Regions from separate parts of the Lysinibacillus zambalensis genome, predicted to be linked through region 3. Evidence: riboswitches for the same ligand, from Rfam matches in the RefSeq annotation. Region 3 holds a riboswitch; each other region holds the start of a gene.
The links. Region 3 has a riboswitch for S-adenosylmethionine ahead of metA (homoserine O-acetyltransferase MetA). Riboswitches for the same ligand answer to the same signal wherever they lie in the genome.
Positions count from the first base shown of each region.

Region 1: it holds a riboswitch for S-adenosylmethionine, as region 3 does, so the genes downstream of both, ABNX05_RS09230 (cyclase family protein) here and metA (homoserine O-acetyltransferase MetA) in region 3, are expected to answer to the same signal.
Region 2: it holds a riboswitch for S-adenosylmethionine, as region 3 does, so the genes downstream of both, ABNX05_RS23680 (bifunctional homocysteine S-methyltransferase/methylenetetrahydrofolate reductase) here and metA (homoserine O-acetyltransferase MetA) in region 3, are expected to answer to the same signal.

Region 1 covers NZ_JBEGDG010000005.1:141,631-146,849, reverse strand. Annotated here, with positions in the region: gene ABNX05_RS09245 (hypothetical protein) at 1-336, opposite strand, end outside; gene ABNX05_RS09240 (DUF2225 domain-containing protein) at 360-1,055, opposite strand; gene ABNX05_RS09235 (Cof-type HAD-IIB family hydrolase) at 1,598-2,371, shown strand; gene ABNX05_RS09230 (cyclase family protein) at 2,495-3,232, opposite strand; SAM riboswitch class I at 3,331-3,435, opposite strand; gene ABNX05_RS09225 (YuzC family spore coat inner layer protein) at 3,586-3,993, opposite strand; gene ABNX05_RS09220 (SMI1/KNR4 family protein) at 4,149-4,700, shown strand; gene ABNX05_RS09215 (MFS transporter) at 4,763-5,219, opposite strand, start outside.
Region 2 covers NZ_JBEGDG010000030.1:29,423-34,641, reverse strand. Annotated here, with positions in the region: gene ABNX05_RS23690 (protoglobin domain-containing protein) at 1-127, shown strand, start outside; gene ABNX05_RS23685 (protoporphyrinogen oxidase) at 408-1,796, shown strand; SAM riboswitch class I at 1,922-2,021, shown strand; gene ABNX05_RS23680 (bifunctional homocysteine S-methyltransferase/methylenetetrahydrofolate reductase) at 2,118-3,965, shown strand; gene metH (methionine synthase) at 3,958-5,219, shown strand, end outside.
Region 3 covers NZ_JBEGDG010000001.1:279,532-284,750, forward strand. Annotated here, with positions in the region: gene ABNX05_RS01300 (Ger(x)C family spore germination protein) at 1-483, shown strand, start outside; gene ABNX05_RS01305 (hypothetical protein) at 487-720, shown strand; gene ABNX05_RS01310 (GerAB/ArcD/ProY family transporter) at 756-2,255, shown strand; gene metA (homoserine O-acetyltransferase MetA) at 2,384-3,319, opposite strand; SAM riboswitch class I at 3,473-3,583, opposite strand; gene ABNX05_RS01320 (nucleotide excision repair endonuclease) at 3,778-4,149, shown strand; gene ABNX05_RS01325 (TrmB family transcriptional regulator) at 4,229-5,011, opposite strand; gene ABNX05_RS01330 (TSUP family transporter) at 5,137-5,219, shown strand, end outside.

The sequences.
Region 1 (5,219 bases), on a different contig from region 3:
GCTAGCTCTAGGATGATTCCGTTGTATTTGATTGAACCATGCACGATCCTTTTCCTCTTGTTTTAATGTACTAACGATGGTTGATGAGCAGCTAACACAGATTTTTGCCTGAGTAATTTGTCCACAGCGTTCACAAGGTGCACCTAAATTAGGGAAAATCGATTTTTTTAATTTTCCTGTTTTGACCCATTTATAGAGTAGGTCTGATGAAACCCCAGTTAATGAAACTACCTCATCGTTCGTTAAATAGCGATTATTTTTTCTTAGTAAAAAATGATGTAATTCCGAAAAAATATCTTCTTCTCTCACATCAATCCTTTTGGTGAATAGCAGCATATTTATTACTCTCCCTGTTTATATTAATTGATGACTTCTTCTATATTGTCATTTACGTTGTTAGGTTGATCGTCATATTTATAGTTTTCCCAACGATTTCGTGCTAGTTTTCGATATTTATTGGAAACATGTCGATCTGCAATTAATCGAGAGAATCCTTTTTTCGCCTCAGCAATATCTCCAAGTCGAAGGCTTAATTCTGCATGTAAATATTGAATTCTCTCTCCGCCCTCTTGATTGGATGCAAAAGATTTACTGTAAAAGTCTCTTGCAGCAAAGAGGTAGCGCATTTCCGATTCATGATCATCTTTTAAGCGATATAGCCATGCTATTTTTAGTGCGAAATTGGCCATAAGAAGTGACTCTTCCATTGATGCTCTTGATACAAGGTAGGCTAATTTAAGGCTTACAATGGCATCATCAATCGTACGTTCTTTGCAAATATCCATTGGTTTTTGTAGCTCTTTAATGTAAAGCTCATCTATAAGAAGCATGAAAGGTCCATACGTTCTTGTCATAGATTTGTGGTACGCGTAGCCACAATGCGGACAAACGGCAACCTCATATAATAACGGGTTTAAACCCTCATAAACTGGCATGAAGTCTGTTTGTTCTTCGATAATTTTATATCGATTAGGGCGTACTTTATATGTAGTAAAATGCTTTTTACAAAACTTACAATCCACACTACTTTCATAGTAGTAAATGTTAAATGCCATCAGAATCAACTCCTTTCCACCCAAATAATAATTTCATGTAGAATACTCTCACCTCTGACGGTAGTGAGATGAATGTGGGTATATTTCTTTTGTTCTATTTATATGAAGGACAATGTCGTTCAATATATTTAATTTAGTTTCTCTTATTTTAACAATTCTATGTTCTTTGGTATACTCCTTTAGAATTATTAAAATAAAAATGTTCATTACTTTCTTAGTTTTTTGAAATTTAGGTATGTACCCGTAATAGTGTTTATCGGTGTAGTTAAAGCAAGTTATACATTCTTTTAAGTTTGTCAAAATACGTACATATATTTAATTAAAAAAGTTATTGCGTATGTAATATTACCTATAACTAATTTCGGTATAAAGATGTTTCTTAATGTAAAATAAAAATTGTATTAGTTGGGAAAATATAGAATTGGATGTTGACCAATAAGAGGAGTCATACAACGCTTGCCTGTAGTGAAAATTAGCCTTTTAATTATAGATTTATCACCAATGCACTTGGTGAAAATATACAAAATGAAAAGGAGAGAACAATGGATTATAAAATTGTATTTTTTGACGTAGATGGAACGCTTGTTAATTATGAAGATGGTCGTATGCAAGAAAGTACAAGGAATGCTATTCAACAATTAAAGGATAAAGGAATTCATATTGTAGCTGCTACAGGAAGACCTTTATCAATGTGCCAGGATTTAAGAAATGTAGGAATAGAGACGTTTATTACAGCTAATGGTGCATATGTTAAGCACCAAGATCAAGTCATACATAAAATACCGGTCGCCAAAGAAGTGGTCCAAGTAGTGAAGGCTTTTGCTGATGAAAATAAACAAAGTCTATCGTTTTTCACAGAAACATTATCAATGAATAACGTCCAAGAAGAAGAAACATTAAAAGCTATGAAAGAAACATTATCTTTGCGGGAGTTTCCCGTTATCAATGAAGATATTGTAACGCAAGAGGTGTATTTAATGTGTTTATATGTTGATGAGGATATTGAGAAAAAGTATACCTCTACATTTCCTCATTTATTATTTAAAAGGTGGCATCCGTACATTACAAATATTTTGCAACATGATATTTCTAAGTCTATTGCTGTTCAAGCTGTACTAGAATATTTCGACTTGAGTACAGAAGAAGCACTTGCTTTTGGGGATGGAGATAATGATATCGACATGCTAGAGCAGGTCGGCTTTGGTATTGCGATGGGTAATGGTAGTGAAGCTTTAAAAAATGTCGCTAATTTTGTAACAAAGAAATCAACAGAAGATGGTATTGATTATGCTCTTCGTGAGCTAAAAATCATTTAATGGAAAAAATCGTATTAAGTTCATAGCTCTTATGTTGATCGTGTTTCTAAAAAGGAAAAAAATCTAAATAAATGATTAAGAAAGGTCTGGTTCAATATGTATTGAATCAGACCTGTTGCTATATTAAGGCAATATAGCAAATGAGCGGACAGGGAATCCAGATGCTTTTTCAGGCTTTGCCACAATATTGAATATAACGGCGCCTTTTGGAGGTAGCTTATCCAAATTTGTCATAAGCTCAATTTGATAAGTATCTTGCTCAAGCACAAAATATTCGCCATCTAACTTACCGTTTTTACGAAAATCTGTTGCTGAATCCGTATCAAAAGTTTCGTGGCCGATCGCACTTACTTTTCGTTCGTTGAATAAAAATTGCAACGCTTCTAATCCCCAGCCAGGAATATGATTATTGCCATCAGCATCTTTGTTGCTGAAAGCCTCTTTATCTGGCCAACGTTTACTCCAATCGGTACGTAGCGCAACGAAGGTACCTTCTTCAATTTCTCCATATTCAGCTTCAAAGTTAAGAATATCTTGAATGCTTAACGTGTAATCGTTGTTAATTTCAGCTTCCTTCGATTTATCAATAACGATTAGTGGTAGCACTAGTTCTTTTAGCTCCAATTCCTCTAAATAACGTGCATCTCGCACGAAATGGATAGGTGGGTCGATATGTGTTCCGTATTGCCCAGGGAAAGTGAATTGTTGTGCAAAGAAGCCATCATCATGGGAAAATAATGTTTCAAATTTTGCATCATCAAACATAAAGAAATGAGGAGAGTCTGGACCGAATATATGTGTTAAATCAACCCATTCTTTTGATTTCAATAGTTGTATTGCTTGTAAAAGTTCGTTTGTCATTATAGTTCCCTGCTTTCTGTTAATTATTTTAAATGCAACAATAAAAAAGAGCCCTCCTTGTAGAAGAGGACTCTTGTGCAAAGCAAATGCAGTAAGTATTCTCATCTTCAAGGCTAAATTTTGCCATTTGGAATTAGCACCATACCTATAGGCTGGTTGCTGAGACTTCATAGGGCCAATCCCTCCGTCTCTCTTGATAAGAAAATAAAATATAAGAATTTTCAGAAATGAAATTTATGAATACTTTAGCATATTTATATATAGTTTACAAGTTCAGTAGGGATACGTGGTTATAATTCATAAAGAAGATGCTAAAGGCAAAAAAAAGAGGCCCTCTTCAAAGGACCAACTTTTCACCAACCCAAAATTAGTGTTAGCTTACAACAGCCGCTATCAGTAAATAGTATACGAAATCCATCTGGTGTATAGGTAGTATCGAATTTTACCGTAATGCCTGTTGACGCAATTAACTTTTCAACTTCTGTTTTATTTGATTGTTGTGCTGCGTTCATAAGATCATGTGCAAATTGCTCTGATTCATCAATTTTATCCGTAAGTAATTGTGCTTGCTGCATAATAACTTTGATTCGTTTCGCAGAAGTCTTTAATTTTACTGTATTGATGGATGGAAATGGACCTCTATTCGTTGGGTCAGGCATTGCTAGATGTCTAGAAGGTAGTTGAGTAGTTGGTTGATTTGCCATTACCCATGCCGGATAATAATTAGGATAGACAAAATACGGATAAGGATTGTAATACACTAAATTCCTCCTATCCTATAGTTGATACATTATCTTATGTACAACAGAGACTTTAGGTGTTAATGGCCGTGCTTTGAAAAGCTTGAGCGAAAAGGACCTCAGTTCAACGGCTTAAATCCCGATCAATTTATTCTTCTTCAAAAGGAGTTATTAAAATGGATATTCGTGCATACATAAAAAATGGTTTTGAAGTTTACTATGAACGTTATAATCAGGTGTCTGAAGATGGATTTTGTAGGTGGATGTGCCTGGATGTACCTGAAGAAATGAAGGTAGTTGATATCGATGCAGAGTGGTCTGTGTGGAGAATGATTCCTTCCACCGTAACGGAGGGAGATATTCAAACGTTAGAAAAAGAGTTCGGACTTAATTTTCCCGAATGGTATAAAGCTTTTATTTCAACGTATCATCATTATTTTGGTGTAATACCTGACCAAAGTATTGAGGATCCTTTAAATAATGTAAGAGATATGTTTAATCCATCATTATGCAGTTTAGGATATCTTCCATTTTCGTGGGATACAGAGTATGGAAAAATAATTTGTATTGATTTAAATAATAACGCTGATGAAGAAAGTTGTGCCATATATGAAATTGAACATGAAATTTTATTTGATGATGATGCCGATATTCTATCGTCATTAGACTATCTGTATCCAAATTTAAAAGCATATTTTGATGATACTTTCCTTGAATCTAATAAATAGCAAAAAGGAAGGTGCATTTTAGAAAGCACCTTCCTCACATTTTTTATTTATAAGAAACGGACCTATTGTTTGTTTCTATCGAAGATTAACCATAGGAACGTAGTAGCTGCAGCAATCATCACCATGCCGAATCCATATATAGGAGTATGCGCTAATGATTGTTGGCTAACGATAATTCCTCCAATGTATGATCCTAGGAAAATACCAATGTTAAAGGCCGAAATATTTAATGCTGAAGCCATTGAGATAGCTGATGGTATATATTTTTCAGAAATCTGAACGGCATAAAGCTGTAATCCCGGTACATTCATAAACATAAATAGTCCCATAATTAAGACCATTATTAATCCACCGATTGATGATTCTAAAAAGAAGTTGATGCCGAGTAGAGATAATGCTAAGCCGATAAGGATAATAAAGATAGAATGTAAAGGGTTATTATTCGCAAAATGACCACCTAATGTATTACCGATGGCAACGCAAATACCGTATACAACTAAAATCACGACTATTGCTTTA
Region 2 (5,219 bases), on a different contig from region 3:
ACAAAATGGACAGATGGAAAAAGAAGTACAAGCAATAGTAGAAGTACTAAGTCAATTAGGTATTGCTTTTAATGAAGTGAAAAATTCCGCTGAAGAACTAGCTAGCTTTGCACAAAATTTAAATTAATGAAGTGAAAAGCAGGAGACAAAGAAAAATAAAGATGCTTTACACTGTAGTGTATAATAACACTATATCAACTGTTAATATATACGATCCGCTAGGTAGATAAAAATACCGGTGAAAATATGCTGTTAAATTCAATATATACTAATTGAACATAGAAAAGAATGGAGCTATCCTATGCGCTGGATAGCTCCATTTTTGCTAAATTTGTAAAGGGTTTAACGTAATTTTCGATAAAAAAAGTTTATACTGAAATAAAGAACTAAAAATAGGGGCGGTTAATATGAAAACAGTAGTTGTATTAGGTGGCGGAATTACGGGTTTGTGTACGATGCATTATTTACAACGTCAAGTTCAGGAGAAAAACTTAAATGTAAAGCTAGTACTCGTTGAAAAAAATACATACCTTGGTGGTAAGCTTCACTCTGCATATGAACAAGGCTTTATCATGGAAACAGGAGCAGATTCTATAGTAGCGCGTCATAAAGGTGTTATGGAGTTAGTAGAAGAACTTAATTTTGAACAAAATCTTGTGTATAACGAAACGGGTGTTTCGTATATTTTCACAAATAATGAGCTACATGCTATCCCAGCAGATTCAACGTTTGGTATTCCTATGAGCTTACAATCTCTAGAGGAAAGCACGCTTGTATCAGAGAAAGGTAAAAAAGAAGCATTAAAGGATTTAACCATGCCAAATGAAGAATTTACAAAGGAAAGTTCGATTGGAGAATTTTTAACGTACTATTTAGGTGAGGAGCTTGTTCAAAACCAAATAGCGCCCGTACTTGCAGGTGTATACTCGGGAGATTTAAATCAACTTTCAATTGCTTCCACTTTACCGTATTTAATCGATTACAAAAATGATTACGGTAGTATTATTAAAGGCTTTGATGCAAACAGGGAACAATTTTTGAAAGCCGCCAATAAAAAATTTATTTCATTTAAAAATGGTTTATCGTCATTAATTGATCGACTTGAAGAAACATTAACGGATGTAGAAATTATAAAAGGGATTGCCACTATAAGTGTTAAAAAGCAGGAGAATCAGTACTCCGTTACATTAGCAAACGGTAAAATAATTGAAGCAAATCATGTTGTCATGGCACTGCCAAATGAAGCGGTACAAAGCTTATTGCAGGATGAATCTTTGAACGGCTATTTTGAACAATTCAATACTGCATCCGCCATTACGATTTACTTAGGGTTTGATGTACCAGATAATAGATTACCCGCGGATGGAACAGGCTATATTGTGTCACATAATTCGGATGTTATTTGTAATGCAGCAACGTGGACAAGTCGCAAGTGGAAACACACGTCAGCAGAAGGAAAATTACTTGTACGACTTTTTTATAAGAGCATTAACCCTGAGTATGAGAGATTGCGTTTGATGTCAGATGAAGAGTTAGCAGCGGTTGCTCTAGAAGATGTAAGAAAAAGCTTGGGGATTGAGGAAACACCAACAATTGTGGACGTGACAAAATGGATCGACCAAATGCCAAAGTATGATTTGGCACATCGTGAAGCGTTGCAAGGTCTCGTACAAGAGCTTGAGAAAAACTATCCGAATTTATCAATAGCGGGTTGCTCTTATTTCGGAGTGGGCATAGGTGCGTGTATTCAAAATGGTAAAAAAATTGGTGAGGAGCTTGCTGAAAAACTATCGTAATTGTTTGATTTAAATCAAAATATGGTATTTTTCGTGAGATTTTACCTCTGTTCTGTGAAATAGTCTTGACTCAATCGTTCGTAAACGATATGATTCTTTTAATTATTTAAAAAATTCATACAACATTCTTATCAAGAGAAGCTGAGGGACTGGCCCTGTGAAGCTTCAGCAACCAACTTATTGTCAGGTGCTAAATCCAGAGGACCGTAGTGTCGAAGATGAGAAGGAAAAACAATGACGAAACGTTAAAGCCTTCTTTTTATGTAAAAGAAGGCTTTTTGCATTTTAATTTTTATAAATAAAGGAAGAGAGGCTAGTTTTATGGGATTGCTTGAAAGGTTAAAAACGCATGTTCTTACAGCAGATGGTGCAATTGGTACAGTTTTATATGGCTATGGCTTGGAGTATTGCCACGAGGAAATGAATATACAAAGACCTGAATTAATTGAAAAGATTCATAGAGAGTATATAGCGGCAGGTGCCGATATTATTCAAACGAACACTTACGGAGCTAATGCCATAAAATTAGCCCGCTATGGATTAGAATCTCGTGTGCAGCAGTTTAATGAAGCTGCTATAACGATTGCAAAACGAGCAGCGGCAGATGGTGGACAATTTGTTTTAGGTACTATTGGGGGAATCCGTGGTATTCGAAAAAGCGACGCAACGTTAGAGGAAATTTTAGCAACAGTTGATGAGCAGGCAACCGTTTTACTTGCAGGAAATCCAGATGGCCTTTTACTTGAGACATATTATGATTTTGAAGAGTTAACAGCGACTTTAGCAATGCTACGAGCTAAAACGAAATTACCGATTATTGCTCAAGTTTCTATGCACGAACCAGGAATTTTACAAAATGGAATGAGCTTAAATAACGCTTTACATGAACTTGAAGCGCTAGGTGCTGATCTCGTAGGTGTTAACTGTCGCTTAGGTCCTCACCATACAATACAAGCATTTGAAGGTGTGGAGCTTCCTAAGAAAGCATTTATGTCAGCGTATCCGAATGCTTCTCTTCTTGATGTAGAGGATGGCCGTGTCGTTTATGAGTCGGAGGCAGATTATTTTGGTCGAGCAGCTGTAGAGCTTCGTGATCAGGGGGTACGTTTAATTGGTGGTTGCTGTGGTACGACACCAAAGCATATTGCTGCAGCGAAAAAGTACTTAGAGGAGTTATCTCCAGTCGAAGAAAAGTATGCAAAGCCAGAAAAAGTAGAGATTGTCCGTGAGGCTGAGCCAGCAAATTACGAACCATTACATGTAAAAGTAAAACGAGAACGCTCAGTTATAGTGGAATTAGATACACCAAGACATTTAGAAATTGAAGGCTTTATTGCGGGAGCAAGAAAAATATATGAGGCGGGCGCAGATGTAGTCATGATGGCAGATAATTCACTTGCTTCTCCAAGGATTAGTAATGTCGCAATGGGTGCCTTACTGAAAGAAACACACGGGGTACGACCGTTAACTCATATAACATGCCGAGATCGTAATTTAATTGGACTTCAATCACATTTAATGGGATTAAATGCACTAGGTATTCACGATATTTTAGCAGTGACTGGAGATCCGACGAAGGTGGGCGATTTCCCAGGGGCCACAAGCGTTTATGACGTATCTTCAATGGAGCTAATCCAATTAATAAAACAGTTAAATGAAGGTGTATCGTTCTCGGGGAAACCACTTCGTAAAAAGGCGAATTTCTCTGTAGCGGCTGCCTTTAATCCTAATGTACGTGTACTAGATCGCGCGGTATCTCGATTAGAGAAGAAAATTGAATATGGGGCAGATTATTTTATTTCGCAGCCTGTTTATACAAAGGAAAAAATCGTGGAAATATACGAGGCGACAAAGCATTTAGAAACACCAATTTATATAGGTATTATGCCAGTAACGAGCTATAAAAGTGCGGAGTTTTTACATCATGAAGTGCCAGGCATCAAACTATCCGATGATGTGTTAGCCCGTATGAAGGCATGTGGCGATGATAAAGAACGCGCAACACTAGAAGGGATTGCAATTGCCAAGGAATTAGTAGAAGTAGCAGCGGAATATTTCAATGGTATTTACCTCATCACACCATTTTTACGCTATGACATGACACTAGAATTGATGAAATTTATTGAGCAATTGGATGAACAGAAAAAAGGGGTAAGTATAAATGGCTAAGCACTTGATTGAAGAACAACTAGAGAAACGAATTTTAATTCTTGATGGCGCAATGGGTACAATGCTACAAAATGAAAATTTATCAGCAGAGGATTTTGGCGGCGAGGAATATGATGGCTGTAATGAAAATCTCGTGCTAACTAGACCAGATGTGCTTGAAAAAGTTCATAGAAAATATTTAGAAGCTGGAGCAGATATTATTTGTACAAATACATTTGGAAGTACTCCACTTGTATTAAATGAATATGATCTTGGTGCGAAGGCAGAAGAAATCAATACACGTGCTGTGGAAATTGCACGCAAAGTAGTAGATGAGTTTTCTACATCCGATTGGCCACGTTTTGTAGCGGGGGCTATGGGACCAACCACAAAAACCTTGTCAGTTACAGGTGGTATTACATTTGATGAATTAGAGGAAAACTTCTATGTTCAGGCCAAGGCATTAATCGAAGCCGGAGCTGACGTTCTGTTGCTAGAAACTAGTCAGGATATGTTGAATGTTAAGGCAGGAACATTAGGGGTATCTCGTGCTTTTAAGGCAACTGAAAAAGAGCTACCTGTGATGATATCAGGAACAATTGAACCGATGGGAACAACATTGGCCGGTCAAACAATTGATGCTTTTTACATTTCCATCGAGCATATTAAGCCATTATCAGTTGGCTTAAACTGTGCAACTGGACCAGAGTTTATGACGGATCATATCCGTTCACTAGCAGAGCTTTCAACAGGCTATATTAGCTGTTACCCGAATGCAGGCTTACCTGACGAGGAAGGCTGCTACCATGAGTCACCTGATTCGCTGTCACAAAAGCTAAAAGGCTTTGCGGAAAAGGGGTGGTTAAATATTGTAGGAGGCTGCTGTGGTACAACTCCAGCACATATTGCTACTATTCGAGAAGTGCTAAAGGACCAAAAGCCTCGTCAATTACCAGATGCCACACATGGTCATGTAGTTTCTGGTATCGAGCCATTGGTGTATGACGATTCTATGCGTCCGTTATTTATTGGAGAACGGACGAATGTAATCGGTTCTCGTAAGTTTAAAAATTTAATTATTGACGGGAAGTTTGAGGAAGCTGCAGAAATCGCGCGTGCCCAGGTGAAAAATGGAGCACATGTTATCGATATTTGTTTAGCAAACCCTGACCGCGATGAACTAGAAGATATACGTGGCTTTATGCAGGAGGTTGTAAAAAAAGTAAAAGTACCTCTTGTAATTGACTCGACAGATGAAAAAGTAATTGAGGAAGC
Region 3 (5,219 bases):
GAGAGTAGAAGTCTAAGCTTTTTAAAGGACAAAATAGAAAGTACAATTGAAACCCTTACTTGCCCTAAGGGAGGTACTCTATCAACTGAAATTACACACTCAAAGACAAAAATAAAAGGTAAATTTAAAAATGGATCACCCAAAATCAATGTTTCTATAGATGTTAACCAAAATGTCGGAGAGGTTGAATGTGATATAGACCTTACAAAAGAAAAATCGCTTCAATACGTCAATAAAAAAACGGAAGAACTTATTAAAAAGCGAATCGAAAAAACAATCAGTACAGTTCAGCAAAATTATCGGGTCGATATTTTTGGATTCGGCGAAGCACTTCATCGCACAAATCCGAAAGAGTGGAAAAAAATAAAAAAAGAGTGGCTAACCATATTTCAAGAGCTACCTGTTAAAGTTGACGTACATGTCAACACGCAAGGATTAGGGACGATGGAAAACTCATTAGTGAATAAGACGGAGGGAGAATAAGCTATGATGATGGCGATATTCATACTAATCATTTCTGCTGTTATAGCCTTTGCCTTTATTCCTTCATTAAAAAAAAATAAAGAAACAAAAACGATCGTTATTTTTTCAATTTTTTTATTGCTTGGTGCCGCATTAAATATTGCAATCTTATTAAAGGTCAAAATACCGAGCCCACTAGATTTGATTACCTATATTTTTTCACCTATTAAAGATTACATTGTCTCTCTAACAAAGTAATAAGGCAATATTATGTTAAGAAAAAGGGGTAGTTCATGATGGAAAAAGAAATAATTAGTTCAAGACAATTTATGATCATTACCCTTCTTTTTTCAATTGGTACAGCCATTTTAATTATCCCTGCAAGTGTAACAAGCGAAGCAAAGCAAGATGCATGGATTGCAGCGATCATTGGTGTCGTTATAAGTTTGCCCATAGTAAAGCTATTCGTTGCTTTAGGAAATAAAACACCTACCCTTACATTTGTAGAGGCTAATGAAAAGATATTAGGTCGATTTTTCGGAAAATTCACTGCAATCGGCTTTGCTATTATATCTTTACTTTCAGCCGGTGAATTATTATATTTCATTGGAATTTTCATGAAAACAGAAATAATGCCAGAAACACCCACGATGGCGTTTGCATTTATGTTCAGTATTATCATTATTTATGCTGCATTTTTAGGAATTGAAGTTTTTGCCCGTTCTGCAGAAATACTATTTGCAATATTTATATTAATTTTTATTTTCTTTGTCCTTTTTATTGCACCATCTATACAGATTGAAAATATTCAGCCAATAATGGAAACACCAAAAAAATCATTATTCTTTAGTATAATTCGATTTATAAGTCTTTTTTCATTCCCCCTTGCCGTATTATTAACGATTTTCCCTTCCGCAGTTAACGTCCAAAAATCTGCGCAAAAAGGTTTTTACATTGGTGCAATTTTGGGAGGAATTGTCTTAATCACGATCATCACACTATCAATCCTTGTCCTTGGCCCGGCAAATACTGCTTCACGGACATTCCCAAGCTATGCATTAGCCCAAAGAATTTCAATTGGGGACTTTTTACAACGTATTGAAGTGATTATGGCAGCCATGTGGATTATCACTATTTATATTAGAACTTATATGTATTTTTATGCTGCGGTTATCGGTATCGCACAAATATGTAAAATTAAAAATCATCGACCGCTCATTTTACCACTCGGCATGATTATCCTTGGACTTTCACAAATTGTTCATCCGAATATTATTCATTCAGATATTTACAATAGAGAAACATGGCCTATATTCGCCTTCATTTTAATGATTTTATTGCCATTACTATTATTAATTGTCGCGAAGATTCGTAAAATCGATGGTCATCAAGGAAATGTGATGCATTGTGATAGTAGTACGCAAAATCAAAATGGAAATTCTACACAGAGTGATAGTAGTAGCAATGGCGGGAATGCTTCTCAAAGTGCTGGTGGTAGCAATAACGATAATTCTGCCCAAAGTGCGAGTAATAACAATAATCCTACTCAAAGCGATTGTAATGGCAATGGTGGGAATGCTTCTCAAAGTGCAAGTAGTAACAATGGCGGTAACGCTGCTCAAAGTGCAAATAGTAGCAATAACGAAAATCCTACTCAAAGTGCAAGTAATAATAATGCCGAAAATCCTACTCAAAGTAAAAGTGAAAACGATACCGGAAATTCTACACAGAATGATAGCGATACCGGAAATACTCCAAACAGTGAAAAGAATAAAAAATCGCCAGACAATTAACAGCATTGTTGTTCATCACCAAAAGCGAAGCGGCTCATCGGACGCCCCAGGAAGGTGCTCTACCAGAACGGAAATGAGAAAAAAAAATGATGACCCTATAATATCAAGGTCATCATTTTTCTATAGCACTAAATATGATATTCAATTTGTTCAACAAAATCCCATTCGTATGGTGTTTCTTGATAAACATAGTAGTTCAACCAGTTCGAGAATAACAAATGTGTATGGGCACGCCATGTATTAATCGGCTCATTCCCTGGATCATCATTTGGGAAGTAATTCACTGGTACCTCAATATCTAATCCTTTCGCAACATCACGACTATATTCATCCGCTAAAGTTGTTGCATCGTATTCAAGGTGACCAGTAATCATAATATTTTTATTGTCTTTAGATTGCACAATGAAAACACCAGCATCTTCTGAATAAGAGAGCAATCGTAAATCAGGATGGTTGCGTACTTCATCAATCGATACAGACGTATAACGCGAATGTGGTGCCGTAAACAAATCACTAAAGCCGCGTACTAAATCCACTGTTAAATCCGTAATAACATGAGAATATACACCTGAGCATTTAGCAGAAAGCCCAATTTTGCCAATATCGTAATGATGGTATAACGCTGCCTGAGCACCCCAACATATATGTAGAACCGATGTTACGTTTGTTTTGGACCAGTCCATAATTTCTGAAATTTCCTGCCAGTAGTTCACTTCTTCAAATGGCATTTTTTCTACTGGTGCCCCCGTAATAATCATGCCATCATAGCGACGATGACGAATTTGATCGAACGTCGTATAAAATAATTGTAAATGTGATTTACTAACATTTTTCGATTCATGAGTAGCAGTATTCAAAAATGTAATATTCACTTGTAATGGGGTATTCCCTAATAAACGTAGTAATTGCAGCTCTGTTTTTTCTTTTTCTGGCATTAAATTAAAGATTAAGATATTTAACGGACGAATTTGTTGAGTTTTCGCTCTATCCTCTTCCATTACGAAGATTTTTTCCTCACGTAAATGTTCTCCAGCTGGTAAGTTTTTTGGAATATTAATTGGCATCTTGCATTCCCCTCTCTTATATTTCTCTCTGTTAACCCATTATTGGCCTTAGTCTCCATACACAGGCCTTGCGTAAAGTCTTTTTTTCGATGAAATTAAAAAATCCCCCTCATTCCATTTGAGATAGAATGAGAAGGATGTTTACCACGTTCACTCTTATCTCTCAAAGGACAAATCCTTTGCTGGAATTAGCACCTTTCTAACTTTTGTTAGAGGTTGCTGAAGCGTCATCGGGCCAAATCCCTCAACTTCTCTTGATAAGATTATTTAATTAAAAAGAATTGTACCATGAACAATTAAGAATATCAACAATACATAGAATATTTTGTTATTAACCATGCATGTCATTATGTAATTTGTTTAAAACTAATATCGAAGCTAAGTCCATATATTTTATGGTAAACAAGCTGTAATTATGTTAACATATACCTTTAGTAACAGAGAGGAACGTGAATAGTTTGATTAAAATTGAATTTCCAAAACCAGATTTAGTAATTCGCCAACGCGAACAAGATGTAAAGCCAGGTGATGTACCAATCACACCGTATTTCGGTTTTATTGATTTCCATAAAATTACACGTGAAAATGGCGGCATTTTCTTATTCTACAATGAACAGAATGAACTATTATTTGTCGGTAAAGCACGTAAGATTCGTCAACGTATTAAAAAGCATTTCGAAGACAATGTGTCACCGATGAAAAATCACCGTGATGAAGTTTTCAAAATTGAAGTGTACGAAGTAGATGATCCAATGGAACGTGAAATTTACGAAACATACGCGGTTAATACATTCCGCGCTAAATACAATGTTGATAAAGTTTTTTATTAAGATAAAAGATCTTATATAACATAAAATAAGAATCTACAAACCATCTGTACATGATGGCTTGTAGATTCTTTTATTATTTTCACTCTACGAAAAAGGCTTTACGTTCTTTTGTAATCCATTCCCCTAGCTCCGTATCATCGCGCTTTAACAGTCGATTGACAAGCACGTCATGCCATATATAATCTTCTAGTAAATAAATATGCACTGGGTCATTTGTTATAAAAGCCGTTTCTTGATTGGACGGTGAGTGACCATAAATCATCTCTTGACCATCTATAGACAGTATAAACCAATGGGGCGTAGTAGCATTCCTCGTATATTGAGTAATGCGATGCTGGTCAATCGATGCAACATTTTCATCCACATACAATGTAATGCCATGAACCGGAATACGCTGAGAGACCTCATGTATATCTTCTCGCAATTTTTCATACATATCTTCCCACATTGATAATAATACTTTTTTCTCCGCTTTTTGTAATAACGACTGACAATAATTGACGATTGCCTCTTTTCCTTTTAGCGTAACGACCTTATGCTCCGCTTCCTGCTCTTTTACCTCTAATTTTTCTAATTGATCACTAATCGACGTGAAATTCGATTGCCAGCGTTGCTCAATTTGTTGTAAAAACACAGCAACTGGAATGGAAGAGTATGTCGTTTGATCTGCCGTTTCTTCTTTCAGTACTAACCCTTTTTCAACAAGTCCATTAAGTATGTCATATATTCTTGCACGTGGGATACCGGAGTTTTTACTTACTTGATAGGCACTAACATGACTATTTTGTACGAGTGCCGTATAGGCCTTAGCTTCATATTCTGTGAATCCCAGTTCTTTTAATTGGGCGATTAATAATTCCATCGAATCCCTCCATTTCCTCTATTATAGTTGAAGAATATGAAGATTAGCCAACGAAAAAATTAGTCTTTACAGCTACGTGAATTTTAGTTACTATTTCAGTAGTAACTATCTAAAGGGGTGTAAGCATGCTATTTGAAGTAGATTTAAATGTAGTCATATTATTAATATCTTTTGGATTTTTAGCCGCCTTTGTAGATGCGGTCGTTGG